Regions from separate parts of the Agrobacterium fabrum str. C58 genome, predicted to be linked through region 1. Evidence: riboswitches for the same ligand, from Rfam matches in the RefSeq annotation. Region 1 holds a riboswitch; each other region holds the start of a gene.
What was found. Region 1 has a riboswitch for thiamine pyrophosphate ahead of ATU_RS15180 (ABC transporter permease). Riboswitches for the same ligand answer to the same signal wherever they lie in the genome.
Positions count from the first base shown of each region.

Region 2: linked by a shared signal. The riboswitch ahead of thiC (phosphomethylpyrimidine synthase ThiC) and the one ahead of ATU_RS15180 (ABC transporter permease) in region 1 are both predicted to bind thiamine pyrophosphate.
Region 3: linked by a shared signal. The riboswitch ahead of thiB (thiamine ABC transporter substrate binding subunit) and the one ahead of ATU_RS15180 (ABC transporter permease) in region 1 are both predicted to bind thiamine pyrophosphate.

Region 1 is NC_003063.2:307,861-317,832, forward strand. Features, by position in the region: gene ATU_RS15160 (ABC transporter substrate-binding protein) at 1-738, shown strand, start outside; gene ATU_RS15165 (carbohydrate ABC transporter permease) at 913-1,824, shown strand; gene ATU_RS15170 (carbohydrate ABC transporter permease) at 1,829-2,686, shown strand; gene ATU_RS15175 (alpha-glucosidase) at 2,698-4,692, shown strand; TPP riboswitch at 4,914-5,016, shown strand; gene ATU_RS15180 (ABC transporter permease) at 5,142-5,927, shown strand; gene ATU_RS15185 (ABC transporter substrate-binding protein) at 5,924-6,874, shown strand; gene ATU_RS15190 (hydroxyethylthiazole kinase) at 6,871-7,611, shown strand; gene thiE (thiamine phosphate synthase) at 7,598-8,260, shown strand; gene thiD (bifunctional hydroxymethylpyrimidine kinase/phosphomethylpyrimidine kinase) at 8,257-9,054, shown strand; gene ATU_RS15205 (Lrp/AsnC family transcriptional regulator) at 9,271-9,729, opposite strand; gene alr (alanine racemase) at 9,857-9,972, shown strand, end outside.
Region 2 is NC_003062.2:2,533,674-2,543,645, reverse strand. Features, by position in the region: gene ATU_RS12525 (amino acid--[acyl-carrier-protein] ligase) at 1-89, opposite strand, end outside; gene ATU_RS12520 (acyl-CoA dehydrogenase family protein) at 94-1,275, opposite strand; gene ATU_RS12515 (acyl carrier protein) at 1,275-1,526, opposite strand; TPP riboswitch at 1,709-1,820, shown strand; gene thiC (phosphomethylpyrimidine synthase ThiC) at 1,916-3,739, shown strand; partial or broken gene thiO (glycine oxidase ThiO) at 3,741-4,743, shown strand; gene thiS (sulfur carrier protein ThiS) at 4,712-4,909, shown strand; gene ATU_RS12495 (thiazole synthase) at 4,914-5,687, shown strand; gene ATU_RS12490 (P1 family peptidase) at 5,776-6,780, shown strand; gene ATU_RS12485 (winged helix-turn-helix domain-containing protein) at 6,784-7,179, shown strand; gene modC (molybdenum ABC transporter ATP-binding protein) at 7,148-8,224, opposite strand; gene modB (molybdate ABC transporter permease subunit) at 8,221-8,928, opposite strand; gene modA (molybdate ABC transporter substrate-binding protein) at 8,982-9,773, opposite strand.
Region 3 is NC_003062.2:2,692,795-2,702,766, reverse strand. Features, by position in the region: gene ATU_RS13230 (thiamine diphosphokinase) at 1-60, shown strand, start outside; gene ATU_RS13225 (ABC-F family ATP-binding cassette domain-containing protein) at 65-1,891, shown strand; gene ATU_RS13220 (VOC family protein) at 1,989-2,381, shown strand; TPP riboswitch at 2,427-2,537, shown strand; gene thiB (thiamine ABC transporter substrate binding subunit) at 2,575-3,588, shown strand; gene thiP (thiamine/thiamine pyrophosphate ABC transporter permease ThiP) at 3,608-5,233, shown strand; gene ATU_RS13205 (thiamine ABC transporter ATP-binding protein) at 5,230-5,946, shown strand; gene ATU_RS13200 (M48 family metalloprotease) at 6,201-7,715, shown strand; gene leuC (3-isopropylmalate dehydratase large subunit) at 7,774-9,183, opposite strand; gene ATU_RS13190 (MFS transporter) at 9,599-9,972, shown strand, end outside.

The DNA.
Region 1 (9,972 bases):
AAGGTCATGGAAGGCGAAAAGAACCCCGAGCTTCAAGGCCTGTCCTTCCAGGGCAAGGCGATCGAAGGCGCGGTCTGCACCTTCCTCCTGCCCTACTGGAGTGAAGGCAAGTCTCTGGTTGAAAACGGCAAGCTGAATTTCGACAACAAGGCTGCGGTGGATTCGCTGAAGCTGTGGAAGAGCTTTGTTGACGACGGCATTTCCAAGAAGAACATTTCGGAAGTGGCGACCGACGACACCCGCAAGGAATTCCAAGCCGGCAAGGTGCTCTTCGCCGTCAACTGGTCCTACGCCTGGACCCATTTCCAAGGCAAGGAATCGCAGGTGAACGACAAGGTCGGCGTCGCCCGCCTGCCGGCCGTCAAGGGCGGTGAGCAGACGACCTGCCTCGGCGGCTGGGAATTCGGCGTCTCCGCCTATTCCAAGCAGCAGGATGAAGCCAAGAAGCTGGTGGAATATCTCTCCAGTCAGGATGTGTCGAAGTTCATGGCGATCAACGCAGCACTTCTGCCCACCTATGCCGCACTCTACAAGGATGCGGACGTGACCAAGACAATCCCGTGGTTCGCGGACGCCCTGCCCGTCGTTGAAACGGCAAAGGCCCGTCCGGTTACCCCGCGTTACAACGAGGTCAGCGAAACGATCCGCACCACCGTCAATGGCGTTCTTGCCGGCGTGATGACACCGGAAGATGGCGCAAAGCAGATGGAAAGCCGTCTGCGGCGCGTTCTGCGCTAAACTTCAGGCCGGAAGGCGGCATGCGCGCCATGCCCTTTCCGGTCGTTTCGACTGACAGGAATAAAGCCGCCTGAACGGCGCGATAAACGGGCCGGACATAAACCGGTCCGATCGGGAGACGATGACGTGAATCCAGTTGCGGGAGCGGCAAAGGTGACAATGCCGGAAAGAACCATGGTCCGGGTGGACGAAAAGCAGCTGCCGCGCTGGACGCGCTGGCTCGATCTCGGCGACCGGTTGCTGGCCGTGCTACTGCTGGCGCCCGCAGCGATCCTGCTGTCGCTCATCATCGTTTATCCGGTGGCGCGGCTCGTCTATACCAGCTTCTTCAGCCTGTCGCTGACCTCAGGTCTGCCGGCGGAATTCATCGGCTTTGAAAATTATACGGCGATGTTCGATGATCCGATCTTCTGGGAAACGACCTGGAATACGGTGCTGATCACGCTGATCACGGTGCCCGGCGCGCTCTTCATGGGCCTTGGCCTAGCACTGCTCGCCAACCTGCCTTTCTCCATGCAATGGCCGATGCGGCTTTCGCTTCTGATCCCCTGGGCGCTGCCGCTGTCCTTTGCGGGCCTCATCTTCGCGTGGTTCTTCCATTACGAATATGGCGTGGTCAATGATGTGCTGAACCGGCTCGGCTTTGAAGGCATCATCTGGTTCAACTCGCCGAACTGGGCCTTTGCCGCCATCTGCCTGACGATCATCTGGAAAACCTCCTCCTTCATGGCGCTGATGATCCTTGCGGGCTTGCAGACCATTCCGCGCTCGCTTTACGAGGCAGCGGATGTGGATGGCGCCGGCAAGATCAGGCGGTTCTTCGAGATCACCCTGCCGCTGCTCAAGCCCTCGATCGTCGTCGCACTCATCTTCCGCACGATCACGGCGCTGCAAACCTTTGATATTCCTTACATGATGACCGGCGGCGGACCCGGCACATCCACCACCACGCTTGCCATGTATATCCACCAGAACACCGTCTCCTTCCTCGATCTCGGTTACGGTTCGGCCTTAGCGGTCGTGATGTTTGCGCTTTCCATGTGCGTTACCGCCGTTTACCTCCGCATTATCAGGACGAAGGACTAAACCCATGAGCACCGTTGCCACCTCCCCCGGTCTGTCCTCCTTCTTCTCCGGCAAGCCGCTGCGCTTCATCGCCGCCTCCATTCTTCTGGTGAATGGCCTTTTCCCCGCGATCTGGATTCTCTTCACCTCGCTGAAGACCGAGGCAGAACTGACCGTGAAACCGATCACATGGTTTCCGCACGCGCCGACGCTTGCCAATTACATGCAGGCCTTTTCCGATCAGCCGTTGCACCTCTTCCTGTTTAACAGCTTCATGGTGGCGCTGCTCTCCACCGCACTCACCATCCTGATTTCTGTACTGGCGGCTTACGCGCTGGCGCGGCTGAACCTCAAATACCGCGCGCTGATCCTGTCGCTCATCATCGCCGTTTCCACCTTCCCGCTTGTCACGCTGCTGGTGCCGCTGTTCGAAATCATGCGGGCGCTCAATCTGCTGAATAGCTGGACGGCACTGATCCTGCCCTACACGGTGCTGTCGCTACCGGTCTGCACGCTGATGCTGGTATCCTTCTTCGAAAGCATTCCGCGCGACCTCGAAAACGCCGCCATGATCGATGGCTGCACCCGCATCGGCGCCCTGTTCAAGGTCGTCGTGCCGCTCTGCGCGCCGGGCGTCTTTACCGCCGGCATTCTCGCCTTCGTCAATGCCTGGGATGAGTTCCTGCTGGCGCTCTCTTTCAACTCCAACCCGGCCCTTCGCACCCTGCCCGTCGGCATTCAGCTTTATCAGGGTGAGTTCGCCTTCCCCTGGCCGGTCATCTCGGCGGCGCTGGTGGTCGGCATCGTGCCGGTTGCGATCCTGATCGTCATCTTCCAGGAACGGGTCGTCTCGGGCCTCACCGCCGGTGGTCTCAAGGGCTAAAAGGTTAAGTCATGCATTTCGAAACGACCAAAGACGGCTTCACGATCGCGATCGGCAACCGCATCATCCTTTCCCATTCGCCCGATAAACCGGCCTTCTTCGCCGGTTTCGGCGAGGAACGAATGGACATGTATCGTGGCAATTTCGATATCGAGGACTATGTCATCGAGAGAACGGCCCTGCGCCATGCCGAGGTGAGTGGCGACAGCGTCACGCTCTCATCCGCGCCAGGACAGGCGCCGCGCCTTCGCCTGACGCTCGACGGCAACGCCATCAGGCTGACGGCGCTGGACGAGACGATCAACCGCCTCTGGCTGCGCGTCGTCGCGGAGACGGACGAGCATGTCTGGGGTGGCGGCGAGCAGATGTCCTATTTCGACATGCGCGGCCGGCGCTTCCCGCTCTGGACCTCTGAGCCCGGGGTCGGCCGAGACAAGACCACCGAAATCACCTTCAAGTCTGATGTCAGCGGCAAGGCGGGTGGTGATTATTACAACACCAACTATCCGCAGCCGACCTGGCTCTCCTCGCGCAAATACGCCCTGCATGTGGAAACGAGCGCCTATTCGGTCTTCGACTTCCGCAATGGCGATTTCCACGAGATCGAAATCTGGGCCGTCCCCGAAAAGATCGAATTCTTCGCCGGCGACAGTTTCGCCGATATCGTCTCCGCCCTGTCTCTTCACTTCGGACGCCAGCCCGAATTGCCTGATTGGGTCTATAACGGCGCGATCATCGGATTGAAGGATGGCGTCAACTCCTTTGCCCGGCTGGAGAAAATCCGTGCGGCCGGAACGAAGGTGTCCGGCCTCTGGTGCGAGGACTGGGTGGGGCTTCGTCAGACGTCCTTCGGCGCACGCCTCTTCTGGGACTGGCAGGCGAATGACACGCGCTACCCGCATCTGCGCCAGAAGATCGCCGAGTTAGCCGATCAGGGTATCCGCTTTCTGGGTTACGTGAACCCCTATCTCTGCGTAGATGGCCCACTCTTTCCGGTCGCTGAATCGGCGGGTTATTTCGCCACCGATGTGGATGGAAAGACGGCGTTGGTGGACTTCGGCGAATTCGATTGCGGCGTGGTGGATTTCACCAACCCTGCCGCCGCCGACTGGTTCGCCGAAGAGATCATCGGCAAAAACATGCTGGATTTCGGGCTTTCCGGCTGGATGGCCGATTTCGGTGAATATCTGCCGATCGATATCAAGCTGTCCAATGGCGTCGACGCCAAGCTGATGCATAATGCCTGGCCGACGCTCTGGGCCGAAGTCAATGCGAAGGGCGTCGAAAGCCGTGGCAAGACCGGCGAAGCACTGTTCTTCATGCGTGCAGGCTTCACCGGCGTGCAGGCCCATTGCCCGCTGATCTGGGGTGGCGACCAGTCTGTCGACTTCTCCCGTCATGACGGCCTTGTCACCGTCATCTGCGGCGCGCTCTCCTCCGGCCTCATGGGCAATGCCTATCATCACTCAGACATCGGCGGCTACACCAGCCTGTTCGGCAATGTCCGGACAGCGGAACTCATCATGCGCTGGACGGAGATGGCCGCCTTCACCCCGGTCATGCGCACCCATGAGGGCAACCGGCCGCGGGACAATCTCCAGATCGATCAGGATGAAACTGTTCTTGCCCATTTCGCCCGCATGACGGCGATATACGTCGCGCTCGCCCCCTATCTGAAATCGCTCTCCGCCGAGGCCGCAAAAACCGGCCTGCCGGTGCAGCGACCCCTATTCCTTCATTACGAGAATGAGCCGCAGACCTATGCCGTTCAGGACTGCTATCTCTACGGGGCGGACATGCTTGTCGCACCGGTCTGGAAAGCAGGCGAAACGCAACGCTCGCTCTACCTTCCGGGTCATGGCGAATGGGTGCATCTCTGGAGCGGCAAGCGTCATGCCGGCGGGCGAGACATCACCGTCGAAACACCGCTCGGAGAGCCGGCGGTGTTCTATCGTGCCGATAGCAGCCATCACCGGCTGTTCGAACAGCTTCGCACCATCGGCTGAAGGCTAGAGGTTTCGTCCTTGCCATCACCCCGCCAGGCGGGGTGATGTGATGGGCTTCCTCCTGCGACAGGCTGACTTTGAAGTACAGGCCCGGCGAATTATAGGCCCGGCGAAGCGAATTGTTACATGCGAGCGCCGGTTTCTGACTGAAACTGCTTGATCCAGTGCGGGTCTTACCTCGCGCGAACCGTTGACATTTTCAAAACTTGACCTACAAAACAAGCTCTTCCGAGGGGAGCACCAGACGGTGCTGAGATGGTGGTGAACCGGACCCTTGAACCTGATCCGGGTCATGCCGGCGTAGGAACGGAACTGTCGTGCGCTCGAGGCGCTGCCCTTTCTCTTCTCCGCCATGCCTGATCTCCGTGATTGTCACATCTGGAGACGACCGATGATGCTGAAACCTTCCGTCCTCCGCACATGGTGCGTTTGCGTCTGAGGCCCGGCTCATGCGTGCCACCCATGCACTGAACGGTTTAGGTCTTCTGCTGCTTCTCTGGCAGACGGGGACATGGCTGTTTGCGCCGCCGCGCTACATCCTGCCGTCACCCGCCGATGTCGCGGCCGCCTTTTGGCGCCAGTCCGGCTTTTTGTTCGGTCAGGCCATGGTGACGCTTGGTGAAATGGCGCTGGGTCTCGCGGCAGGCGTTACCGCTGGAATTCTCGTCGCCTTCACGATTGCCGCCACTCCGCGCTTCGGCCGCCTTGTCTGGCCCATGGTTCTGGTGTTGCAGGCGTTCCCGGTCTTCGTGCTCGCTCCCATTCTCGTGCTCTGGTTCGGCTTTGGCATGGCCTCTAAAGTCGTGATGACGGCGGTTATCATCTTCTTCCCCGTCGCTTCGGCCTTTACCGATGGCCTCAACCGCACGGACCGCGCCATCCTCGACGCCGCCTCGCTGACGGAGGCGAGCCATTGGCAGATCCTCACCCGGCTGCGCGTGCCGCTGGCGCTGCCCTCCCTGATTTCGGGCTTGAGGGTGGCGGCGCCGCTTGCCCCGCTCGGCGCCGTCATCGGCGAATGGGTGGGCGCATCCGCCGGGCTCGGTTTCGTGATGATCCAGTCCAATGCCCGTATGCAGACCGACACCATGTTCGCCGCCATGGCCATTCTCGCCGTCATGGCCGTGCTGCTCAGGCTCATCGTCGACCGGGCGACCGCCAATCTGGCCCCCTGGGCCAAGGAAACAGAACACACCATTCCTTTCAGATATTTACGGAGACTTTCGGCACCATGAAACGAACGCTTTTTTCCCTCGCCATCGCAGCGGCAAGCGTGCTTGCGCCCATGCAATCTGAGGCCGCCGACAAGCTGACCGTGTTGCTCGAATGGTTCGTGAACCCCGATCATGCACCGATGGTGATCGCCACGGAACGCGGCCTGTTCACCGATGCAGGGCTGGAGGTGGAGCTGGTTCCGCCCGCCGACCCTTCCGCCGTGCCGCGCCTTGTCTCGGCCAAACAGGCCGATATCGGCGTGCATTACCAACCGAACCTCTATCTCGATCACGAAGCCGGCCTGCCGCTCGTCCGTTTCGGCACGCTGGTCGAAACGCCGCTCAACACCGTCACAGTTCTCGCCGATGGGCCGATCAAGAGCCTGAAGGACCTGAAAGGCAAAAAGGTCGGTTTTTCCGTTTCCGGCTTCGAGGATGCGATGCTGAAGCGCATGCTGGAGAAGGACGGCCTGACGAAGGATGATGTCGAACTTATCAACGTCAATTTTTCGCTTTCGCCATCGCTGATCGCCGGCAAGGTGGATGCCACGCTGGGCGGTTTCCGCAATTTCGAACTGACGCAGATGAAGCTCGAAGGCCACGAGGGTCGCTCCTTTTTCCCCGAGGAACATGGCGTGCCGGCCTATGACGAGCTGATCTTTGTCACCCATACCGATCTCGTAAAGGACAGCCGCCTGCCGCGTTTCCTCTCCGCCGTGGAACAGGCCGCGATCTTCATCACCAACCATCCGCAGGAATCGTGGCAGCTTTTCATCAAGGCCTATCCGAACCTGAACGACGCCCTGAACAAACAGGCCTTTTTCGACACGCTGCCACGTTTCGCCAAGCGCCCGGCCGCACTCGACCGCGCCCGTTACGCCCGTTTCGGCGCCTTCATGCAGGAGATGCAGCTGATCAAGCAGGCCCCCGCAGCGGACGATATCGCCGTGGAGCTGCAACAGCCATGAGTGGCGATTTTCCAACAGCGGCAAGGGCCGCCGAAATTCTGGAGCGCGTGCGGCAGATGCGCCCGCGCGTGCATTGCCTGATGAACACCGTGGTGCAGAAATTCACCGCCGACGGCATCACCGTCATTGGCGGCATTCCCTCGATGACGACCTCGCTCGAAGAAATCGAGAGCTTCGTCACCAAGGCGGATGCACTGACCGTCAATCTCGGCACACTGGACGCCGAACGACGCAGGGTCATCCGGCTGGCGATCGAGATCGCCAACGCATCTGGCAAGCCGTGGATCGTTGACCCCGTGCATGTCGACTACTCACCCTCGCGGCTGGATTTCGCCCGGGAACTTATCGCCCAATCGCCCACTATCGTCCGTGGCAACCGCGCAGAAATGAGCCTGATCGGCGATGTACCAGATGTGGTGAGGATCGAGACCGGACCGGTGGATCATCTCCGCGACAGGACCCGCAACGTCAGCATTGTCAACGGGCATCCCTGGATGGCGAAGGTGACCGGTACGGGCTGCCTTTCGGGCGGTGTCATCGCCGCCTTTATGGCAGTGGAAAAAGACGCGCTGACAGCGGCAGCCTCCGCCCTTGCGGTGACAGGCGTTTCCGCAGAACTGGCCGCACAACGGGCTAAAGGCCCCGGCACATTCGAACCGGCATTTCTGGATGCGCTTTCAGAAATTTCCGGTGAAGACATCATCAATCATGCGAGGATCGAGCATGAACAAGGTTGATTACCGTCTCAACGCGCTGGTCGATGCCAGTCTTGCCGACGTCGCGCCGTTGCCGGAGCTTGCTCTGGCGGCTGCGCTCAACGGGGCAACCATCCTGCAATATCGCGACAAGCACGGCTCGACGCGGGAGATGATCGAAAACGCCCGCGCCATTCGCGAGGCGATCGGCGGCACCGGCGTGCCGCTGGTCATCAACGACCGGGTGGACGTGGCGCTCGCTTCAGGGGCCGATGGGGTGCATCTCGGTGCCGACGACATGGATGCAAAGACAGCAAGGCGCATTCTCGGCGAAAAGGCAATCATCGGCCTCACCGTAAAGAACCGCGCCGATGCCGAAAGGGCGGCCTCCATGCCCGCCGACTATGCCTGTATTGGCGGCGTGTTCGAGACCGTTTCCAAGGTCAACCCGGACAAGCCGGTCGGCATAGAAGGCTTTACAACGCTGCGCGCCCTGCTGAAGGAGTGGCAGCCGGATATGCCGGTGGGCGCAATCGCCGGCATCGATCTTGACCGTGTGCCCGCCGTCATCGCCGCCGGCGCGGATGGGGTCGCCGTCATTTCCGCCATCTTCCGCGCAGCCAATATTGCCAGCGCAACCAGCGACTTCCGCTCCGCAATTGACGCGGCGCTGAAAGCGAGACAGCCATGACTTCAATTGCATTGACCATTGCCGGCTCCGACAGCGGCGGCGGCGCGGGTATCCAGGCCGATATCAAGACCTTCTCCGCACTCGGCGCCTATGCCGCGAGCGTCATAACCGCCATCACCGCCCAGAACACCCGGGGCGTGACTGCCGTGGAGGATATTTCGGTCGCCACCATCGTCGCGCAGATGGATGCGGTTTTTTCCGATCTCGCCGTCAACGCCGTGAAGATCGGTATGGTCTCGCGGATCGAAACCATCGCCGCCATCGCAGAACGGCTCCGGCAGCAGTCGCAGCCGGTGGTGCTCGACCCCGTCATGGTGGCGACCTCGGGCGACCGGCTGCTGCATGAAGATGCCATCGAGACGTTGCGGCACGCATTGTTGCCACTCGCCGCCATCGTCACCCCGAACCTGCCGGAAGCGGCGCTGCTGACCGGAACCCCGATAGCGGAGACGGAGCAGGAGATCACCCGTCAGGCGGAGCTGATCCTGAACGCCGGCGCGAAGGCCGTGCTCATCAAGGGCGGCCATGGCGATGGACCTGAGAGCACCGACTATCTGTTTGCGGATGGTGCCATGCAGGCGCTTTCTGCACCCAGGGTGGAGACAAAAAACGACCACGGCACCGGCTGCACGCTCGCGGCCGCCATTACGGCTCACCTTGCGATGGGACATGAATTGCGGGAGGCGGTCGGGCTTGCGAAGGATTATCTGAACGGAGCGCTCGAGGCCGGCCGGGGGCTCGCCGTTGGGTCCGGGCGCGGGCCGGTGCATCATTTTTATCGGTGGTGGGGGTGATATCGATAGGTGGAGTGTGGGGCTTACCCCCCTCTGTCCTGCCGGACATCTCCCCCTCAAGGGGGGAGATCGAATGGGGCGGCCGCTCGTTCTCTCGCAATCGTCTCACTATTGATAAAGTGGTTCACTGGATGCGGTGAGCAAGCAGCTTGCCGATCTCCCCCCTTGTGGGGGAGATGTCCGGCAGGACAGAGGGGGGTGGCCGCGTACTCGACGCTACCGCGCCTTCGGCGTCGCCAGCACATTCCGGATCGCAAAGCTCGAATGAATGCGCGAAACCCCCGGCAGTTTCGACAGGATCTCCTTGTGAATGCGCTCGAAATCCCCCGCGCTTTCCGCCTCACAGCGCAGGAAATAATCCGAACCGCCGGTCATCAGATAACACTCGCGAATTTCCGGATACCGCCGCACCGCATTTTCGAAACGGTTGAGAAAATCCTCCGTCTGCCGGTCAAGCGTGATCTGCACGATGACCGAAATCACCTCGCCGCCGGCAAGGCCGCTGGTCAGCGCCGTATAGCCCCTAATAATGCCTTCCCGCTCGAGAATATCGACACGGCGCAAACACGCCGACGGCGAAAGCCCGACTTCTGCAGCAAGCTTTGCGTTGCTGATGCGGGCATTCAGCCGAAGCAGGCGGATGATGTGGCGGTCGGTCGCATCAAGGGACGACATAGAAAATTCCAATTAATCGATGAAAATTGCGTGATTTCAAATTCTATCGCATTTTCTTCGAATAATCGCCAAGAAATTCGACAATCGTTGCAATACTCTCAGAGGATAAAAATGAGGGTGAACGACCATGGACATGCAGATCAGCCGCCAGCAGGCCGCCGGTGGTGCAAGCGGCCATCTAACCATCGATCTGGGCGCATTGCGGGATAATTACCTGACTCTTGCCGGTATGGCCCCCGCATC
Region 2 (9,972 bases), on a different replicon from region 1:
CCGCTGCGTCCATAAAGACCGTCCACACCCGTTTCAATCAGCAGGCCTTCTTCGAACAGTCGATCGAGGAACGATGTTTGCATGTCCATGGTCTTATCCCAAGAGGCTGGTGTCCTGCCTGTGAACCAGCAGGAGATTGGCGGAATTGCCGAGAATACGGTCATTGGAAATCATTAGCCGGGCGGAATGCGCGTCGCGCAGATGCCGGCCGAGACTATAGGGCGTGCCGTTCTTGTAGCCCATGATGCCGCAGACCAGCATGGCGTGATCGATGATCTCAAGAATGGTTTCCGAAGAGCAGATTTTCACATTGTTCATCGCCACCGCGAAGGCCATGGACATCAGCTTTTCGGGATCGCTCTTGGTGTCCTCGTAGGCCTTGATGCCGGCGATGATGTTGGATTTGACCACCTGCAGTTTGGTGGAAACCTCGGCAAGGCGGATTGCGCCGGGAGGGGCGGTGCCGGGCGATTTGCGCGCCGCGGCTCTGACAAAGGATTGCGCGCGCAGCACGGCGTCCGAGGCGATGCCATACCAGACGGCGCTCCACAGGAGATGCGAGCTTGCAAGCATGGATTGCGCGGCGATTTCCGCGAAAGGCTTCGGGAAAATCTGTGCCGCCGGCGCTTCGCCGCGAAACAGGAAACCGTCCGAACAGGTGCCACGCATGCCGAGCGTATCCCAGACATGGGTCTTTTCAAGCGTGTACTGATTTTTCAGGAAGACGGTCATCACCTGATCGGCGGGTGCGGCATCCTTGTGGGCGCGTGAGGTGATGAGGATCGCATCGGCATTGCTGCCGTAGGAAATGACGGTGGCATCCTTTTCCAGCCGACAGCTGTCTCCTTCGACCTCGATCGCGCAGATAGAGTTGCGCAGATTGCCGCCAATGCCGCCTTCGGTGGTCGCGGAGCCGAGCAGTAGCTGTTCGCCGGCAACGCGGCGCATAAAACCCGGATGCCAGGTGCTGTCGACCCCATGTTCCACCAGGCTGGACAGCTTGATGTGGTGCATGGCGAAAATCATTGCGGTTGCCGAACAGGCCTGGCCGAGCCGGGCGCAGATATCGGCGATCTCTTGAATGGAGGCGCCTTCGCCGCCGAGTGAGGAGGGCACCTGAATGCCGAGGAGACGTTCGCGGCGCAAGGCATCGACGGCTTCCTGCGGGAAGCGGCCGGTGACATCCACGTCATCCGCATGCTTTGCGGCAATGGTCGCGACACGGCCCGCGCGCGCGGACAGCGTTTCATCCTGCGGCGCTACGGTCACGTTCATCAGGCAGCCTCTTTACCATCCAGAATGAGCTTAACGGTGTCTTCAATGGCCTTGATGCTGGCGAAAGACTTGCGGTTCAACAGGTTATCGGGGAATTCGATATCGAATGCTTCTTCGATACCCAACATCAGTTGTACGGATGCGAAGGAAGAGAGGCCTGCCGCATAAAGATCTGCTTCATCTGCAATCGTATCGACGGGGGTGGGAAGCTGGCCGAATTTTGCCAGTATTTCACGAATAGTCGCATTCATTCCGACGTATCTCCAATGAAATCAACATTAGGAAGGTTTGTGCTTATCGTTATGCCGCAAACGATAATATTCACCTAAACCGTTAGGTTAATTACAACTAACGGCAGCATGCGTCATTCCCGCACCTTTGCCAAGCGTTGATGAGCGGCCTTGACAAAAGGCGGGCAGTGTCTTTTGCTGTGGCCATTCACCAGGGGTGTCCCGTCAAGGGGCTGAGATTCTGCTTTCATGCGCAGTGACCCGTTGAACCTGATCCAGTTCATACTGGCGTAGGGACGGTGCAAAGACCTGATGTCGGGCAGGCGCATGGCGCCGTGAGTCGGCACTTCGGTATTTTCCATCATTCCGGCTCGAACTGGGTCTCCACAGTCAAACTTTGGAGCCTCAAGATGAATATCGTTGCCAAGACCATCCCGCTTGTCGTCACCACCGGGCCGCATGCCGCTTCCACGAAAATCCATAAACCGGGAATTTTGCATCCGCATATTCGCGTGCCGATGCGCGAGATCGCGGTGCACCCAACGGCGGGCGAACCGCCGGTGACGGTGTATGATTCCTCCGGTCCCTATACCGATCCCAGCCATCCCGTCCTGATCGAAAACGGTCTTCCGCGCCTGCGTCATGACTGGGTCGTGGCGCGCGGTGATGTCGAGGCTTATGAGGGACGGCACGTCAAGCCGGAGGATAACGGCTTTGCAACCGGCGAACGCCTGACGCCGGAGTTTTCCGTGCGCCACCAGCCGCTGAAAGCGACGGCGGGCAAAGCGGTGACGCAGCTTGCCTATGCGCGGGCCGGCATCATCACGCCGGAAATGGAATTCATCGCCATCCGCGAAAATCTCGGGCGCGAGGCCGCAAAGGAAAAGCCTACGCGGGACGGCGAGAGTTTCGGCGCGCATATCCCTGATTATGTCACGGCGGAATTCGTGCGTCAGGAAGTGGCATCGGGTCGCGCCATCATTCCCGCCAATATCAACCATCCCGAACTTGAGCCGATGATCATCGGCCGCAATTTTCTGGTGAAGATCAACGCCAATATCGGCAATTCCGCCGTTACCTCCTCCATGGCGGAAGAGGTGGAGAAGATGGTCTGGGCCATCCGCTGGGGTGCGGATACCGTCATGGACCTCTCCACCGGCCGTAACATCCACAATATCCGCGAATGGATCATTCGCAATTCACCGGTGCCGATCGGCACGGTGCCGCTTTATCAGGCGCTGGAGAAGGTCAACGGCATTGCCGAAGACCTCAACTGGGAGGTGTTTCGCGATACGCTGATCGAGCAGGCGGAGCAGGGCGTCGATTATTTTACCATCCATGCCGGGGTGCGGCTGCATTACATCCCGCTCACCGTCAACCGCGTCACCGGCATCGTCTCGCGCGGCGGTTCGATCATGGCCAAGTGGTGTCTGCATCACCACAAGGAAAGTTTCCTCTATGAGCACTTCGAGGAGATTTGCGACATCTGCCGCGCTTATGACGTCTCTTTCTCGCTGGGTGACGGCCTGCGTCCCGGCTCGATTGCCGACGCCAATGATGCGGCGCAGTTTGCCGAGCTGGAGACGCTGGGCGAGCTGACGCAGATCGCCTGGGCCAGGGATTGCCAGGTGATGATCGAAGGCCCCGGCCATGTGCCGATGCACAAGATCAAGGAAAACATGGACAAACAGCTGAAGACCTGCGGCGAGGCGCCTTTCTATACGCTTGGGCCGCTCACGACAGATATCGCGCCCGGTTACGACCACATCACCTCAGGCATCGGGGCGGCGATGATCGGCTGGTTCGGCACGGCCATGCTCTGCTATGTCACGCCGAAGGAACATCTCGGTCTGCCTGACCGCAACGACGTGAAGGTCGGTGTCATCACCTACAAGATCGCCGCCCACGCCGCCGATCTTGCCAAAGGCCATCCGGCCGCGCAGGTACGGGACGATGCGCTGTCGCGCGCGAGGTTCGAGTTCCGCTGGGAAGACCAGTTCAACCTGTCGCTCGACCCGGATACCGCGCGTTCCTTCCATGATGAGACCCTGCCGAAAGAGGCTCACAAGGTTGCGCATTTCTGCTCCATGTGCGGGCCGAAATTCTGCTCGATGCGGATTTCCCACGATATCCGTGCCGAGGCGCAGAAGGAGGGACTGGAAGCCATGGCCGCCCGCTTCAAGGAGGGTGGTGAGCTTTATATGCCGCTGCCGACGCCCGCGAGCGCTGAATAAAATGCGTGTTCTCGTCAAGGGAACGGGGGTCGCCGGTTTGACGGCGGCCTTCGAACTGGTACGGAGTGGCGTCACCGTGGAGGTTTCGGAGTGCCATGCCAAACCGTCCCGCGGCGCGTCCTTTTTTGCAGGCGGCATGCTGGCGCCCTGGTGTGAGCGTGAAAGCGCGGAAGAGGCGGTTCTGACACTCGGCCAGGCGGCGCTTGACTGGTGGGATGAAGCGACGCCCGACCTTGTGGTCCGCAACGGCACGCTGGTGGTCGCGCCCGCCCGTGACAAAGCGGAGCTTTTGCGTTTCGCATCGCGGACCAGCGGCTATCGCTGGGTGGACGAGGCCGAAATCGCCGATCTGGAGCCCGATCTTGCAGGCCGCTTCCGGTCCGGGCTTTATTTTCCGGATGAGGGGCATCTCGATCCGCGCCTTGCGCTTGCATCGCTGTATCAACGGCTTTGCAGCATGGGTGTGCGGTTTCATATGGGTGTACCCGTGGATGAACGGCCGTTCGACCGGGTGGTGGATTGCACCGGGCCTGCGGCAGTGGGCAAGATTCCCCGCCTTCGTGGTGTGCGGGGAGAGATGCTCTATCTCGCCACGTCGGAGGTTTCTCTCTCCCGTCCCGTCCGGCTGCTGCATCCGCGCATTCCGCTCTACGTCGTGCCGCGCGAGCCCGGCCGTTTCATGGTGGGCGCGACGATGATCGAGACGGAGGACGCGGGGGCAATTTCCGCCCGTTCGATGATGGAATTCCTCAATGCCGCCTATGCCGTGCACCCGGCCTTCGCGGAAGCGGAGATCATCGAGACCGGCACGGGCGTGCGTCCCGCCTATCCCGATAATCTGCCCGACGTCACCGAGGACGGGCGGACGATCTTCATCAACGGCGCGTACCGGCATGGCTTTCTGCTCTCGCCGGCGATGGCGCGAAAGGCGGCCGGCATCGCCTGCCAAACTCTCTCGAAAGGAACAGGATCATGAAACTTCTTGTCAATGGCGACGAGCTTGATCTCGCTGCCGAGACGCTGGCCGGTCTGCTCGCCAGTCTCGACTACGAAGGCGAGTGGCTGGCGACAGCGGTCAATGGCGATCTCGTGCATTCGGAGGAACGCGCCGGTTACGTGCTGAAGGCGTTCGACCGTGTCGAAATCCTTTCGCCGATGCAGGGAGGTTGAGACCATGCTGACGCTTTATGGCCGCGAGGTCTCGTCCCGCCTTCTGCTCGGCACGGCGCGTTATCCGTCTCCCGCTGTGCTTGCGGATGCGGTGCGGGCCAGCAATACGGATATTCTGACGATTTCGTTGCGACGGGAAATGGCAGGGGCCAAGAAGGGCGGTCAGTTTTTCGAGCTGATCCGCGAGCTGGATCGCCATATCCTGCCCAATACGGCTGGTTGCCACACCGCCAAGGAAGCGGTGCTGACGGCGAAGATGGCCCGCGAGGTATTCCGTACGGACTGGATCAAGCTGGAGGTCATTGGCCATCACGATACGTTGCAGCCCGATGTCTTTGCGCTTGTCGAGGCGGCAAAAATCCTGTGTGACGAGGGTTTCGAAGTCTTTCCCTATACGACGGACGATTTGGTCGTGGCCGAGAAACTGCTGGAGGCTGGTTGCAGGGTGCTGATGCCCTGGTGCGCGCCGATCGGCAGCGCCATGGGGCCGCTCAATCTGACGGCGCTGAAATCGATGCGGGCGCGGTTTCCCGAAGTACCACTGATCGTGGATGCCGGTATCGGCCGGCCCTCCCATGCGGTGACCGTGATGGAGCTTGGTTACGATGCCGTTCTCCTCAACACGGCGGTTGCGGGTGCGGGCGACCCAGTCGGCATGGCGGAGGCTTTTGCCCGCGCCATAGAGGCAGGCCATCAGGCGTATCTTTCGGGGCCGCTGGAGCCACGAGACATGGCCGTTCCTTCGACCCCTGTTATCGGGACGGCGGTTTTCTCCTGATCGCCGCTTTCCGCCAAGGTCGGGCATGTCACCTTTTGCGTTGACAGTGTCCCGTGGCGGCGGGATACCGGGAGTAAAGGGGAACAGCATGGCGGCACACAACAATCTTCTCACGGATATCGACGGTATTCTGGTCGGCAATGTCACCGATCTCTCCCTCGGCTCCGGCGTTACGGCGATTGTTTTCGAAAAGCCTGCCGTTGCTTCCGGTTCGGTTCTCGGCGGTGCGCCCGGCGGGCGCGATACCGGCCTGCTGGACCCGTCCATGACGGTTGAAACGGTGGATGCACTGGTACTTTCCGGTGGCTCCGCCTTTGGGCTGGATGCGGCGGGCGGTGTTCAGGCCGGATTACGTGAGATCGGTCGTGGCTTGCAGGTGGGCTCCACCCGTGTGCCCATCGTGCCGCAGGCGATCCTCATGGATATGTTGAATGGCGGGAATAAGGATTGGGGGCTGCATTCGCCCTATCGTGAGATGGGATATGCGGCTTTCAAGGCGGCGGGCCGTGACCCTTTCGAACTTGGAACGGCGGGTGCAGGAACGGGCGCGACGACCGCGACTTTCAAGGGCGGGCTCGGTTCGGCAAGCGCCATCAGTTCTGGCGGATACAAGGTTGCGGCAATCGTTGCCGTCAATGCCCTTGGTTCCGCAACCGTCGGCACGAGCCGCCATTTCTGGTCAGCACCTTTTGAAGTGCATGGCGAATTCGGCGATCACGGTTTTCCCGCTCGTTTTACAGCGGATGATACGGCGCTTCGCCTCAAGGGCGTCAATCTCACCGCGACGACCATCGGCGCCGTGGTAACCGATGCGGTGCTCACCAAGGCGCAGGCCCATCGCCTCTCCATCATGGCGCATGACGGGCTTGCGCGTGCGGTTCTGCCCGCCCATCTGCCGAGCGATGGCGACACCATGTTCGCGGCCGCGACTGGTGACAAACCTCAGGAGGGCGGCGCTCATTTTGCCGAGCTTTGCTATCTCGCGACAATAGTGATGGCGCGGGCGGTGGCGCGCGGCGTCTATGAGGCGACGGCGTTACCTGTGGATGGGGCGCAGAGGGCCTATCGTGACATTCATGGCCGGGGTTTTTGAACCATGAGCGAGAAACGCCTGCCACTGAAACCCGTTCTCCGCATCGATTTTCCACCCGGAGAGCGTCTGGGGCACGGCAAGGTCGAGTTGATGCAATTGATTGCCGAGACCGGATCGATCTCCGCCGCCGGTCGGGCAATGGACATGTCCTATCGACGCGCATGGCTGCTGGTAGATGCGCTGAACCACATGTTCAGGCAGCCGGTGATCTGTTCCCAGCGTGGGGGCAAGCAGGGTGGCGGCGCAGCACTGACTGTCTTCGGCGCCGAATTGCTGGAACGTTATCGTGGCATGGAAGAGCGGATGAACGAGGCCCTGCGCGAGGATATCGACTGGCTGGAGGCCAACCGCAACCCGCAAGATGCGCTCAATAGGGATCGAGAGCCGCCGACTTTATAATCGCATGAACCGGTTTGCCGGGTTCCAGATGCAGCCGCTCGCGGGAGAGGTCGGTGATGCGCGACTGGATAATATCGCCGCCGCAATCCATCTGTATCGTCACCATTCCGTCTTCGCTCTCCGAGATACCAGTGACATGGCCCTCGAGAATGTTGAGCGCGCTGAGACCCTCGGGTTTTACCAGAGCCAGCATGACATCACGTGCAGGTATCAGCACCCGTGCAGGGGTGCCGGCTGTTGCCTTTTTTGCCGGAACCTGCAGGAGCGCCGCATTGAGCCTGACGGCGGCAAGCCCGTGTCTTTCATCGAAGCTTTCGATATTTCCCGAAAGGATGCTGCCTGCTTCCCGGCGCTCGAGATAGGTGCTGAAATCGGGTCTCGACAGCACCTCGGCCGCTTTTCCTTCAGCCTCCACCTTGCCGTCTTTCATCACCACGACGCGGTCTGCGAGGCGGGCGACTTCCTGGATGGAATGGCTGACATAAACGATCGGGATTTTTGTCTCGTCGCGCAGCCGCTCGAGATAGGGAATGATCTCGGCCTTGCGCTGCTCGTCCAGCGAGGCGAGCGGTTCGTCCATCAGCAGCAGTCTTGGCGATGAGAGTAGTGCGCGACCGATGGCGACACGCTGTTTTTCCCCGCCCGAGAGCCTGTTAGGGCGACGCTGCAGAAGATGGCTGATGCCGAGCATGTCGATGATGCGGTCGTCATTCGCATTTGTGTCTTTGCCCGTGGTGAACCATCTGCCGTATCGCAGGTTTTGTGCGACGCTGAGATGCGGGAAGAGTCGCGCCTCCTGAAAGACATAACCGAAGCGGCGCTTATGGGCCGGCAGAAACAGGCGCTTTCCACTATCGGCCAGCACTTCGCCATCCAGCGAAATCTGTCCTTCATCCGGCCGCAGCAGACCGGCGATGATGCGGATCATCGATGTCTTGCCGGAGCCGGAACGCCCGAAAAGGGCGGTCACTCCGCCTTCGGAAGTGAAGGAGGCGTCGAGTTCAAAGGTGCCGAGGCGGTGACGGGCGGAGACTGAAAGCGTCATTCCATGCTCACCCGTTTGCCGATGATACGGGCCAGAAGCTCCGAGACGAGCAGCGCCAGTATGGAAATCACGACCGAAACGATGGTGAGGCGCAATGCGCCGGCATCGCCGCCCGGAACCTGCGTGAAGGTGTAGATGGCGGCGGACAGCGTCTGGGTCTCGCCCGGAATATTGGACACGAAGGTGATGGTCGCACCGAATTCGCCCATGGCCTTGGCGAAAGCGAGGATCATGCCGGCGATGATGCCGGGCAGCGTCAGTGGCAGGGTGACGGTAAGGAACACCCAGAGCGGGCTTGCCCCCAATGTTCCCGCCGCCTCTTCCAGCTTGCGGTCCACCGCTTCGATGGAGAGACGGATGGAGCGCACCATCAGCGGAAAGGCCATGACGGCGCAGGCAAGTGCCGCACCTGTCCAGCGAAAGGAAAAGACTATGCCGAACCAGCTATCGAGAAATTGGCCGATTGCGCCTCTGCGGCCGAAGAGGACCAGCAGCAGAAAACCGGTGACGACGGGTGGCAGAATGAGGGGCAAGTGGACGATGCCGTTGAGCAGCGATTTGCCCCAGAAGCGGCCGCGCGCCAGCGCCACGGCCACAGCGATGCCGAAGGGCAGGCTGGCCAGCATGGCGATGGAGGACACCCACAGGCTGAGCCTGATTGCCGTCCATTCTTCAGGGCTGAGTGTCCACCAATGCAATGCCATATCCTGCAATCGTCATGTTTCATGGCCCGCCGGAAAGCGGGCCTGAAGCAAGCTTATTTCAAAACGGTAAAGCCTTGCTTTTCGAAGAAAGGCGTCGCCTTCGCGGACTTTAGGAAATCCAGATAGGACTTCGCTGCCGGAGATTTTGCTTCCGAGAGAATGGCAACCGGGTAGATGATCGGCGGATGGCTGTCTTCCGGGAAGGTGCCGACGATTTTCACGCCGGGATCGGCGGCGGCGTCGGTCTGGTAGACGATGCCATAGGGGGCTTCGCCGCGCGAGACGAGTAGTAGTGCTGCGCGCACGCTCTCTGCGCCGGCGACTTTCTTTTCGACCGAGGACCAGACGCCGAGTTTTTCCAGCGCGGCCTTGCCGTATTTACCAGCAGGAACGGAATCGACTGCACCCATGGCGAGGCGACCATCGCCAACCAGAGCCGCAAGATCAAAGCCCTGCTTGATATCGACCGGTTTTGCCTTGTCTGCGGGCGCGACGAGAACGATGCGGTTGCCGAGAAGATTGGAGCGGCTGTCGCCATTGATCAGCTTCTTGTCGACGACATAGTCCATCCATGCGAGGTCGGCAGAGATGAAAATATCCGCAGGCGCGCCCTGTTCGATCTGCTTGGCGAGCGCTGAGCTTGCGGCATAAGAAACCGTCGCTTCGTTGCCGCTTTCCTTGGCCCATTCCGCATTGATGGCGTCGAGCGCGTTTTTCATGCTCGCGGCGGCAAAAACCGTAACCTTCTCGGCGGCATGGGCCGGAACAGCCACAAAGGAGGCCGCCATCCAGAAGGATGTGGCGGCGGCAATGGTTTTGAAGAAGCTGCGGCGCATAAGTCTCATGATGTCCCCCAGGGTCAGATGTATTCCGATGAATATAACGATAGGCCTATAGGGCAATCATTATATTTTCAAGGATATATCGATAGGGTGAGTAAAAGAGGCGGTTACTGATATCTCTGCGAGGAGATGGTTGAGGCTGAAAACCCTGACGCCATCATGCTTGGGCCTGCCCCGAGCATCTGCAACCTGTCGGTTTCAT
Region 3 (9,972 bases), on a different replicon from region 1:
TCGCTGAAAAGCGGCAAGGCCATCGTGCTCGCCCGCCCCTATGACCTGACCGGAGCCTGACGCCTTGGCACCCCCAATTCTGAAACTCGACGATATCAAGCTGACCTTCGGCGTGACCCCGCTGCTCGACGGTGCCAACCTCCAGGTAGAGCCCGGTGACCGCATCTGCCTTGTGGGGCGCAATGGCTCGGGCAAATCCACGCTGATGAAGATTGCCGCCGGCCTGGTCGAGGCGCAGTCGGGCGAGGTTTTCCGGCATCCCGCCGCCACCATTCGTTATCTGGAACAGGCGCCGGATTTTGCCGGTTACGCCACCGTTCAGGCTTATGCGGAAGCGGGGCTCGGGCCGGGCGACGATCCCTATCGCGTGACCTATCTTCTTGAGCATCTGGGTCTTACCGGGCAGGAAAATCCGGAAAGCCTTTCAGGCGGCGAAGCGCGCCGTGTAGCGCTTGCCCGCGTCATGGCGCCGGAACCTGATATTCTGATGCTGGATGAGCCGACCAACCATCTGGACCTGCCCACCATCGAATGGCTGGAAGGTGAGTTGCAACAGACGCGCAGTGCGCTGGTGCTGATCTCGCACGACCGGCGTTTTCTCGAAAAGGTCTCGACCTCCACGGTGTGGCTCGATCGCGGCCAGTCGCGCCGTCTCAATCGCGGCTTTGCCCATTTCGAGGAATGGCGCGACAAGGTGCTGGAAGAGGAAGAACTGGAACAGCACAAGCTCGGCAAGGCCATCGAGCGTGAAGAACACTGGATGCGCTATGGCGTGACCGCAAGGCGCAAGCGCAACATGCGCCGCGTCGGCGAGCTTCAGGCCATGCGTGCGGACTATCGCGGCCACAAGGGGCCGCAGGGTTCCGTGCAGGCGACCGTCACGGAAGGGCGGGAATCCGGCAAGCTGGTGATCGAGGCGGATGCCATCAGCAAGGCTTATGGCGAGCGGGTGATCGTGGCGCCGTTCTCGCTCAGGGTTCATCGTGGAGATTGCATCGGCCTCGTCGGGCCGAACGGTGCGGGCAAGACGACGCTTCTGAAGATGCTGACGGGCGAGCTTGAGCCCGATAGCGGCACGGTGAAGCTCGGCACCAATCTGGAGATCGCCACGCTCGACCAGAAGCGCGAGGATCTCAATCCCAACGAAACGCTCGCGCATTATCTGACCGACGGGCGTGGTGACAATCTCCTCGTCAATGGCGAAGTGAAGCATGTCACTGGCTATATGAAGGACTTCCTGTTCCAGCCGGAGCAGGCGCGCACGCCCATCCGCAATCTCTCCGGCGGGGAGCGCGCCCGTCTTATCCTGGCGCGCATTCTGGCCCGGCCGACCAATCTTCTGATCCTCGACGAACCGACAAACGATCTCGATATTGAAACGCTCGATCTGTTGCAGGAGATCGTTGCCGGTTTTTCCGGCACGGTCATTCTCGTCAGCCACGACCGTGATTTTCTCGACCGCACCGTCACCTCCACCATCGCACCCGCCAATCCCGATCAACCGGATGGGCGCTGGATCGAATATGCGGGCGGCTATTCGGACATGATGGCACAGCGCAAGGGTGCGGCGGACGAAAAACGCAAGGCCGAAAGGCAGGAAAAGGCCAAGGCCGTATCCTCAGCCTCGCCGTCGCAGGAGCCAGCGAAGGCCAAGGGCAAACTTTCCTTCAAGCAGAAATTCGCTCTCGAAAACCTCCCGAAGGAAATGGAAAAGACCCAGGAAGAGATCGCAAAACGCGAACAGCGCATGGCTGACCCGCAACTCTTTGCCAAGGATCAGGCGACCTTCAACAAGCTGGCGCAGGAAATGGAAAAGCTGCGCGAAAAGTTGGAAACCATGGAAGAGGAATGGCTGGAACTGGAGATGCTGCGCGAGGAACTTGAGAGCTGAAGCCAGGCACTCTCCGTTCGAGCAGTCCTTCGTCGGCCTTTGACAGGCAAGCGGAATTACCGTTCTATGACCCCGCTCGTTTGGAGGAGATCTGAAAATGCGCATGATTTTTGTCAATCTGCCGGTCAAGAATATCGAGGTGTCGAAAAGCTTCTTCACGGCCCTCGGTTTCAGTTTCAATCCGGAATATTCCGACGACCGCACGCTCTGCATGATCGTGGAGGAGAACATTTTCGTGATGCTTCTTCAGGAGGACCGGTTTCGGGATTTCATTAATGGCGATATCGCCGATGCCAAACAGAGCACCGAGGTTCTGACCTGCCTTTCCGCTGGAAGCCGGGAGGAGATCGACGAGATGATCGCAACCGCGCTTGCCTCCGGCGGTAGCAGCTGGAAACCGGTTCAGGACCATGGCTTTATGTATGCCGGCAGCTTTCAGGATCCCGACGGTCACGTCTGGGAGCTGGTGCATATGACGGGACAGGGTTGATCTCGCCCATCTTGCCAATCACCGACGACGGGACTAAACCATCATCTTGATCTAACGGGGTGTCTTCTGTGCTTTTGTGCAGAAGGCTGAGAGGCTTGCCAACCCGAAGAACCTGATCCGGTTCATACCGGCGGAGGGATTAGACGGCTTAAAGGCAAGCGGCTACTCCTTCTCGTCTTTTGAGGAGATACCCGTGCGCCGTCGTCTTTTCCTGAATTCCGTCATTGCCGCCTCGCTGTTTCTGCCCGGTTTAGCCGCGGCGCAGGACAAGCCGGAACTGACCGTCTACACCTATGAAAGCTTCGTTTCCGAATGGGGCCCCGGCCCCAAGGTGAAGGAAGCCTTCGAGAAGGTTTGCGTCTGCACGGTCAATTTTGTCGGTGTCGCGGATGGCGTGGCGCTGCTCAATCGTCTGAAACTTGAGGGCAGCGGTTCCAAGGCGGACGTCGTGGTCGGGCTCGACACCAATCTTGTCGCGGAAGCCAAACAGACCGGCCTTTTTGACGCCAGTGGCATCGATGCATCGGCGGCCAAGGTGCCGGGCGGTTACAAGGACGATGTTTTCGTACCCTATGATTATGGGCATTTCGCTGTGATCTATGACACGCAGGCGGTGAAAAACCCGCCGGCGAGCCTTAAAGAACTGGTGGAAGGCGACTCCGCGCAGAAGATCGCCATTCAGGACCCGCGTACCTCCACACCTGGGCTTGGCCTGCTTTTGTGGGTAAAGTCAGTTTATGGCGACAAGGCGCCGGAGGCTTGGGCAAAGCTCAGGAAGCGCATTCTCACCGTCACGCCCGGCTGGTCGGAATCCTATGGCCTGTTCACCAAGGGAGAGGTGCCGATGGTGCTCTCCTACACCACCTCGCCGGCCTATCACATGGTCGCCGAAAAGTCGGACCGTTATCAGGCTGCGGCCTTTTCGGAAGGGCATTACATCCAGATCGAAGTGTCCGGCCTTCTCAAAAACGCACCGCACAAGGAGCTGGCAAAGCAGTTTCTCGCTTTCACACTGACATCAGGTTTTCAGGATGCCATTCCCGAAAACAACTGGATGATGCCGGTTGCGGCAACGTCGGCGCCCTTGCCCGAGGCATTTTCCAAACTCGTCGTGCCGCAGAAGACCTTTCTGATGGATCCCGAAGAGGTGGCGAAGAACCGCAAAGCCTGGATCGACGAATGGCTTTCGGCCATGAGCATGAACTGAGGAAGAGGCACGCCCGCGCATGATGCTGCGTCGCGATTATCGGCGGTCGATCATTTTGGGGACGGCGGCTTTTGCCGCCGTTTTCCTGTTCATGGCGCTCGCGGTTTTCGCGCTATTGTCCTTTGATGTCGGCGCATCCGCCGCCGGTGTCATGGATGCCTACACACTGCGCATCCTGCGCTTCACGCTGTACCAGGCGACGTTGTCCACCCTTTTGTCCATTGCTCTTGGCCTGCCCGTCGCTCTGGCGCTCGCCCGGCGGAAAGAGTTTCCCGGAAGGATCTGGATCATCCGGCTGATGGCGGTGCCGATGGGGCTACCGGTGATCGTCGGTGCCTTTGGCATCATCACCATCTGGGGTAGGCAGGGTGTGCTGAACAGTGCCCTTGTTTTTGCCGGGGCGGACGAGCCTTTCAGCATATACGGACTTTCCGGCATTCTCATCGCTCACGTCTTCTTCAATCTGCCGCTTAGTGTTCGGCTGATGCTGGCGGGCTTGGAGCGTATTCCGGGGGAATATTGGCGCATGGCGGCAAGTCTCGGCATGGGGCCGGTTTCGGTTTTCCGTTTCATCGAATGGCCGGCGGTCTCGCGGCTCATTCCCGGCATTGCCGGGCTAGTTTTCATGCTGTGCGCCACCAGTTTCACGCTCGTGCTTCTTCTCGGCGGCGGGCCGGCGGCGACAACGCTGGAGGTGGCGATCTATCAGGCGCTGCGGTTCGATTTCGATCCGCAGCGGGCGATTGCGCTTTCGGTTCTGCAGATCGTCCTCACCGCAGTCCTGCTCGGACTCCTTGCCTTTTTGCCATCGCCGGAAGCGGAAATCTCCTCGCTCGGTCGCAACATCCGCCGTTTCGACGGCAGAACTACAGGCGCGCGGCTGTGGGACGGTGCGGCAATCGTTTTTGCCGTTTTCCTGGTCGGGCTGCCGCTTGTCGCCATAGCTGTTTCGGGGCTGCAGGCCGATCTGTCGCGTCTGCTCATCGCGCCGATCTTCCTGCGTGCCGCGACGACCAGTCTTTTAATCGCCATGCTGTCGGCAATTCTCGTCGTCCTCTGCTGCATGGCGATCATCGGCGCACGCCAGGCCATCGGCTCCAGACGCCAACTGGCGTGGCCTTTCGGCCTGCTTTCCGCCCTGCTTGGGGCGGGGTCGTCGCTGGTGCTGCTTGTTCCGCCCGTCGTGCTGGGAAGCGGATGGTTCCTGCTGTTGCGGGTGTTTGGTGATGTCAGTTTTTATGCACCCGTTCTCGTGGCGCTCATCAATATGCTGATGGCTCTGCCGCTTGCCATGCGGGTGATGGAGCCGGCCTTCACCAGCCATTTCCTGCGCACTGGCCGCCTTTCCGCCAGTCTCGGGCTTCAGGGCTATTCGCGGCTGCGGTTTGCCGATCTGCCGGTTCTCTGGCGGCCCATGCTGATGGCGCTTTCTTTTGCCATGGCGCTATCGCTCGGCGATCTGGGGGCAGTTGCACTGTTCGGATCGAAAAATTTCGTGACCTTGCCCTGGCTGGTCTACAGCAATATGGGCAGCTATCGCACCAACGATGCGGCCGGTTATGCCTTCCTCCTCGGTGTCGTTTGCCTGCTGCTTGCAGCAGGCGGTACTTCACGGCAATCCCCATCAGCAAGGGCTGGCATATGACAGGCGATGATTTTGCCGTTGCGCTGGATAAGATCAGGCTACGGCTCGGAACGCAGAACTTCGATCTCGATTGCACCTTTCCGCAAGGTCAGGTGACTGCGGTTGTGGGTGCCTCCGGTTCGGGAAAATCGACGCTCCTCAATCTCGTTGCCGGTTTCGAGGTGCCAGATTTTGGCCGTGTGGTTATCCACGGACAGGACATGGCGGCATCGGACCCTTCGGAAAGGCCGGTTTCATCGATCTTTCAGGACAATAATCTTTTCGCCCATCTCGATATTTTCACCAATGTCGCTCTCGGAGTCAGTCCCGGCCTGAAATTGCGGGCGGAAGACCGGCAGAGGATCGAGGTGGCGCTGGCGCGCGTCGGTCTTGCGGGTTTCGACAAGCGCCTGCCGGGCACGCTTTCCGGCGGCGAAAGACAAAGGGCGGCGCTGGCGCGTGCGCTGGTGCGGCAAAAACCGGTCATGCTGCTCGATGAGCCCTTCGCCGCGCTTGATCCGGGACTGCGGGCGGGCATGACGGCTCTGCTTCTCGACTTGCACGCCGAAACAAAAAATACGGTGATTATTGTCACGCATCACCCCGACGACATAAAAAAGCTGGCGCAACGGGTGGTTTTTCTTGATCGCGGCCGCGTTGTCTATGCAGGCTCGACCGCAGATTTCTTCGCCACACAAAATGTGAAGGCGGTAGACAGTTTTCTGAATGGCTGATCGCCTTATTTTCGACGCGTGCCGCTGGCAATCGCTTTAGATAACTTCAATGGCGCTAATTTGCACTTGCCAGTTTCAAGTTGTTGCCCGAGAAAAGATGGGAATTATTGCGTTCTTCAGGAATATTCCGGACTTGATGGATCGTTTTTACCGTTTTGGCATTCATCGCCCGTTGGGGCGAATCTGTTATTCTGGTCTGCAATTAACGGATGATCAGGAACGTTAAGGGGCAGGCATAGAGAATGAAAAATAGCATGACTGCACAGCGGAGGCTTTTCTCCGGTTCAGGCCTTCGCCGTTCCGGGCGGCTTGCTGCGGCGTGGTCCACGCTGACGGCGTCTGCCGTGCTGCTGTCATCGTGCCAGTCCCTGTTCAGCCCGGCCTACCAGTCCACATTGCGTCCCTCTGACAATCCGCAGACCGTGGAGCAGGTGCAGAAGAATGATCCGCGTGCCCAGATGGGTGCACGCGAACATCCGCGCATCGTGGCAAGTTATGGCGGCGAATATCGCGATGCCAAGACGGAACGGCTGGTCGCCCGCATTGCCGGCGCGCTGACGGCCGTCTCGGAAAATCCGCAGCAATCCTATCGGATTACCATTCTCAATTCGCCCGCCATCAATGCTTTCGCCTTGCCCGGTGGATATCTTTACGTGACGCGCGGGCTTCTGGCGCTCGCCAATGACGCCTCGGAAGTGGCGGCCGTGCTGTCGCACGAAATGGGCCATGTGACCGCAAACCACGGCATCGAACGCCAGCGCCGCGAAGAGGCGGAGGTGATTGCCAGCCGCGTGGTTGCAGAAGTTCTGTCGAGCGACCTTGCCGGCAAACAGGCACTGGCCCGCGGCAAGCTGCGGCTTGCGGCCTTCTCCCGTCAGCAGGAATTGCAGGCGGACGTCATCGGCGTCCGCATGCTGGGCGAGGCCGGTTATGACCCTTATGCATCGCCGCGTTTTCTGGATTCCATGGCGGCCTATGCCCGGTTCTCTTCGGCCGATCCCGAAAACGACCAGAGCCTCGACTTCCTTTCCAGCCACCCCAACACGCCGCAGCGCATCGAGCTGGCGCGCCGTCATGCCCGCGCCTTCGGACAGGAAGGGCAGGTCGGGGACCGGGGCCGCGACTGGTTTCTGGATGGCATAGACGGCCTGCTTTACGGGGACAGCCCACAAGAGGGTTATGTCCGCGGCCAGACATTCCTGCATGGAACGCTGGGTATCCGTTTCGACGTGCCGGAAGGGTTCGTCATCGACAACAAGGTAGAGGCCGTTCTGGCGACTGGCCCGGGCGACATGGCCATCCGTTTCGATGGCGTGGCCGATCCGAAACAGACGAGCCTTGCCAATTACCTGACCAGCGGCTGGGTTGCCGGCCTGTTGCCGGAAACCGTCAAGGAAACGCAGATCAACGGTCTGGAGGCTGCGACAGCCCGCGCCAGCGCCGATAAATGGGATTTCGACGTGACCGTCATTCGTGTCGGTCAGCAGATTTTCCGGTTTTTGACGGCGGTTCCGAAGGGCAATACGCAGCTCGATTCCATAGCCAATGTGCTGCGCACCAGCTTCCGCAAGATGACGCCGCAGGAGATTGCCTCGCTGAAGCCGCTTAGAGTACGCGTGGTGACTGTGAAGCCCGGTGAAACTGTGGCGACAATGGCGGCGCGGATGATGGGAACGGAGCGGAAGCTCGACATGTTCCGCATGATTAACGCAATGAGCGCCACGGCCACGCTTCAGCCCGGCCAGCGGGTCAAGATCATTTCGGAATAGAGCCAAAGAAAAACCCCGGATCGCTCCGGGGTTTTTTGTTGTCTGGCATCTGTTAGAATTATTGCCACTCGCGCACGTCGACGAAATGACCGGCAATTGCCGCAGCCGCAGCCATGGCTGGCGAGACGAGGTGGGTTCGGCTCTTATAGCCCTGACGGCCCTCGAAGTTGCGGTTCGAGGTGGAGGCACAGCGTTCGCCGGGCTTCAGGCGGTCGTCATTCATGGCAAGGCACATAGAGCAGCCCGGTTCGCGCCATTCGAAACCGGCGTCGAGGAAAATCTTGTCCAGACCTTCTTTTTCCGCCTGTTCCTTGACGAGTCCGGAGCCGGGCACGATCATGGCCGAGACGGTGGAAGCCACCTTGCGGCCATCGACGATCTTGGCCGCCGCCCGCAGATCCTCGATGCGGCCATTGGTGCAGGAGCCGATGAAGACACGGTCGATGGCGATATCGGTGATGCGCGTGCCGGGTTTCAGGCCCATATAGTCAAGCGCGCGCCATTTGGAAGTGCGCTTGTTTTCTTCCTCGATATCATCGGGATTGGGAACGATGCCTTCAACGGAGGTCACATCCTCCGGAGATGAACCCCAGGAGACAATTGGCGGCAGATTGGCTGCATCGAGGATGACAACCTTGTCGTAATGGGCGCCCTCATCGGATTTCAGCGTCTTCCAATATGCGATGGCCTGTTCCAGCGTCTCACCCTTCGGCGCACGCGGTTTGTCCTTGATGTAATCGAAAGTCGTTTCATCGGGTGCGATCAGACCGGCGCGGGCGCCGCCCTCGATGGTCATGTTGCAGACCGTCATGCGCCCTTCCATGGAGAGCGAGCGGATCGCCTCGCCAGCAAATTCGATCACATGGCCGGTGCCGCCGGCCGTGCCGATCTCGCCGATAATGGCAAGGATGATGTCCTTGGCGGTCACGCTTTCCGGAAGCTTGCCATCGACACGCACCAGCATGTTCTTGGCCTTTTTCTGGATCAGCGTCTGGGTGGCCAGAACATGCTCCACTTCCGACGTGCCGATACCGTGCGCCAGAGCGCCGAAAGCGCCGTGGGTGGAGGTGTGGCTATCGCCGCAGACGATCGTCATGCCGGGCAGGGTGAAGCCCTGCTCGGGGCCGACGATGTGGACGATGCCCTGGCGCTTGTCGCGCTCGGAATAATATTCGACACCGAACTCCTTGGCGTTCTGCGCAAGCGCTTCCACCTGAATGCGGCTTTCCTCGTTCTTGATGCCTTCCAGCCGGTCGGCTGTGGTCGGAACGTTATGGTCGACCACGGCGAGCGTGCGGGTCGGCGAATGCACGGGTCTACCGGCAATGCGCAAACCTTCGAAGGCCTGTGGGCTCGTCACCTCATGCACGAGATGACGGTCGATGTAGAGAAGACAGGTTCCGTCCGGGTCACGATTGACGACGTGGTCGTCCCAGATCTTGTCATATAAAGTGCGGGGTGCGCTCATGGCTCTATGCCTTGTCATGGAAAAGGGTAATCAGGGTTCAGAAAGGCGGTGGACAGCGGGTGCTGTCAGGCGAGCCTAAGTCGGCTGTTGAGCGCCCCGGAAATGCGCGCAAAGAACCGTGCCGGCAGACGCTTGTGGTCCTGCAGCACGTAAACATTCTGAGCGAGACATCCGAATTTAGATCCCATGGCAACTTTCATAGCAGATCGATGGTTTTACGGCAATATGAATGCTTGGGAGACGCGCCGAAGGATGGAATAGTTTCGTTCATATGCGCTGCACCACGGTTGGATCGCCTGCGCTGCAACGCTTTGCGATCGATATGGTGCGACGCAACTTGCCTATTTTGCGGCGCACATATAGATGGGTTCCCTTATCATTTGCATTCGACGAGAAATCGAAGGGAGGAAAGCACATGGTATCCGAAAAGGCCCTCATATCGAAGATCACCTGGCGGCTGATGCCGTTTCTTGGCCTTCTCTACCTCATCGCTTATATTGACCGCCAGAATGTCAGCTATGCCAAGCTGCAGATGGTCGATGCGCTGAGCCTGAGCGAATATGCCTACGGTCTTGGCGCTTCGCTGTTTTTCATCGGTTATTTCCTCTTCGAAGTGCCGAGCAACCTGTTCCTCAACCGTTTCGGCGCCAGCAAATGGTTTGCCCGCATTCTGGTTTCCTGGGGCGCCGTCACCATCGCGCTTGCCTATACGCAGAACGCCACGATGTTTTACATCCTGCGTTTCCTGCTCGGGCTTTGCGAGGCGGGCTTCTTCCCCGGCGTGCTGTT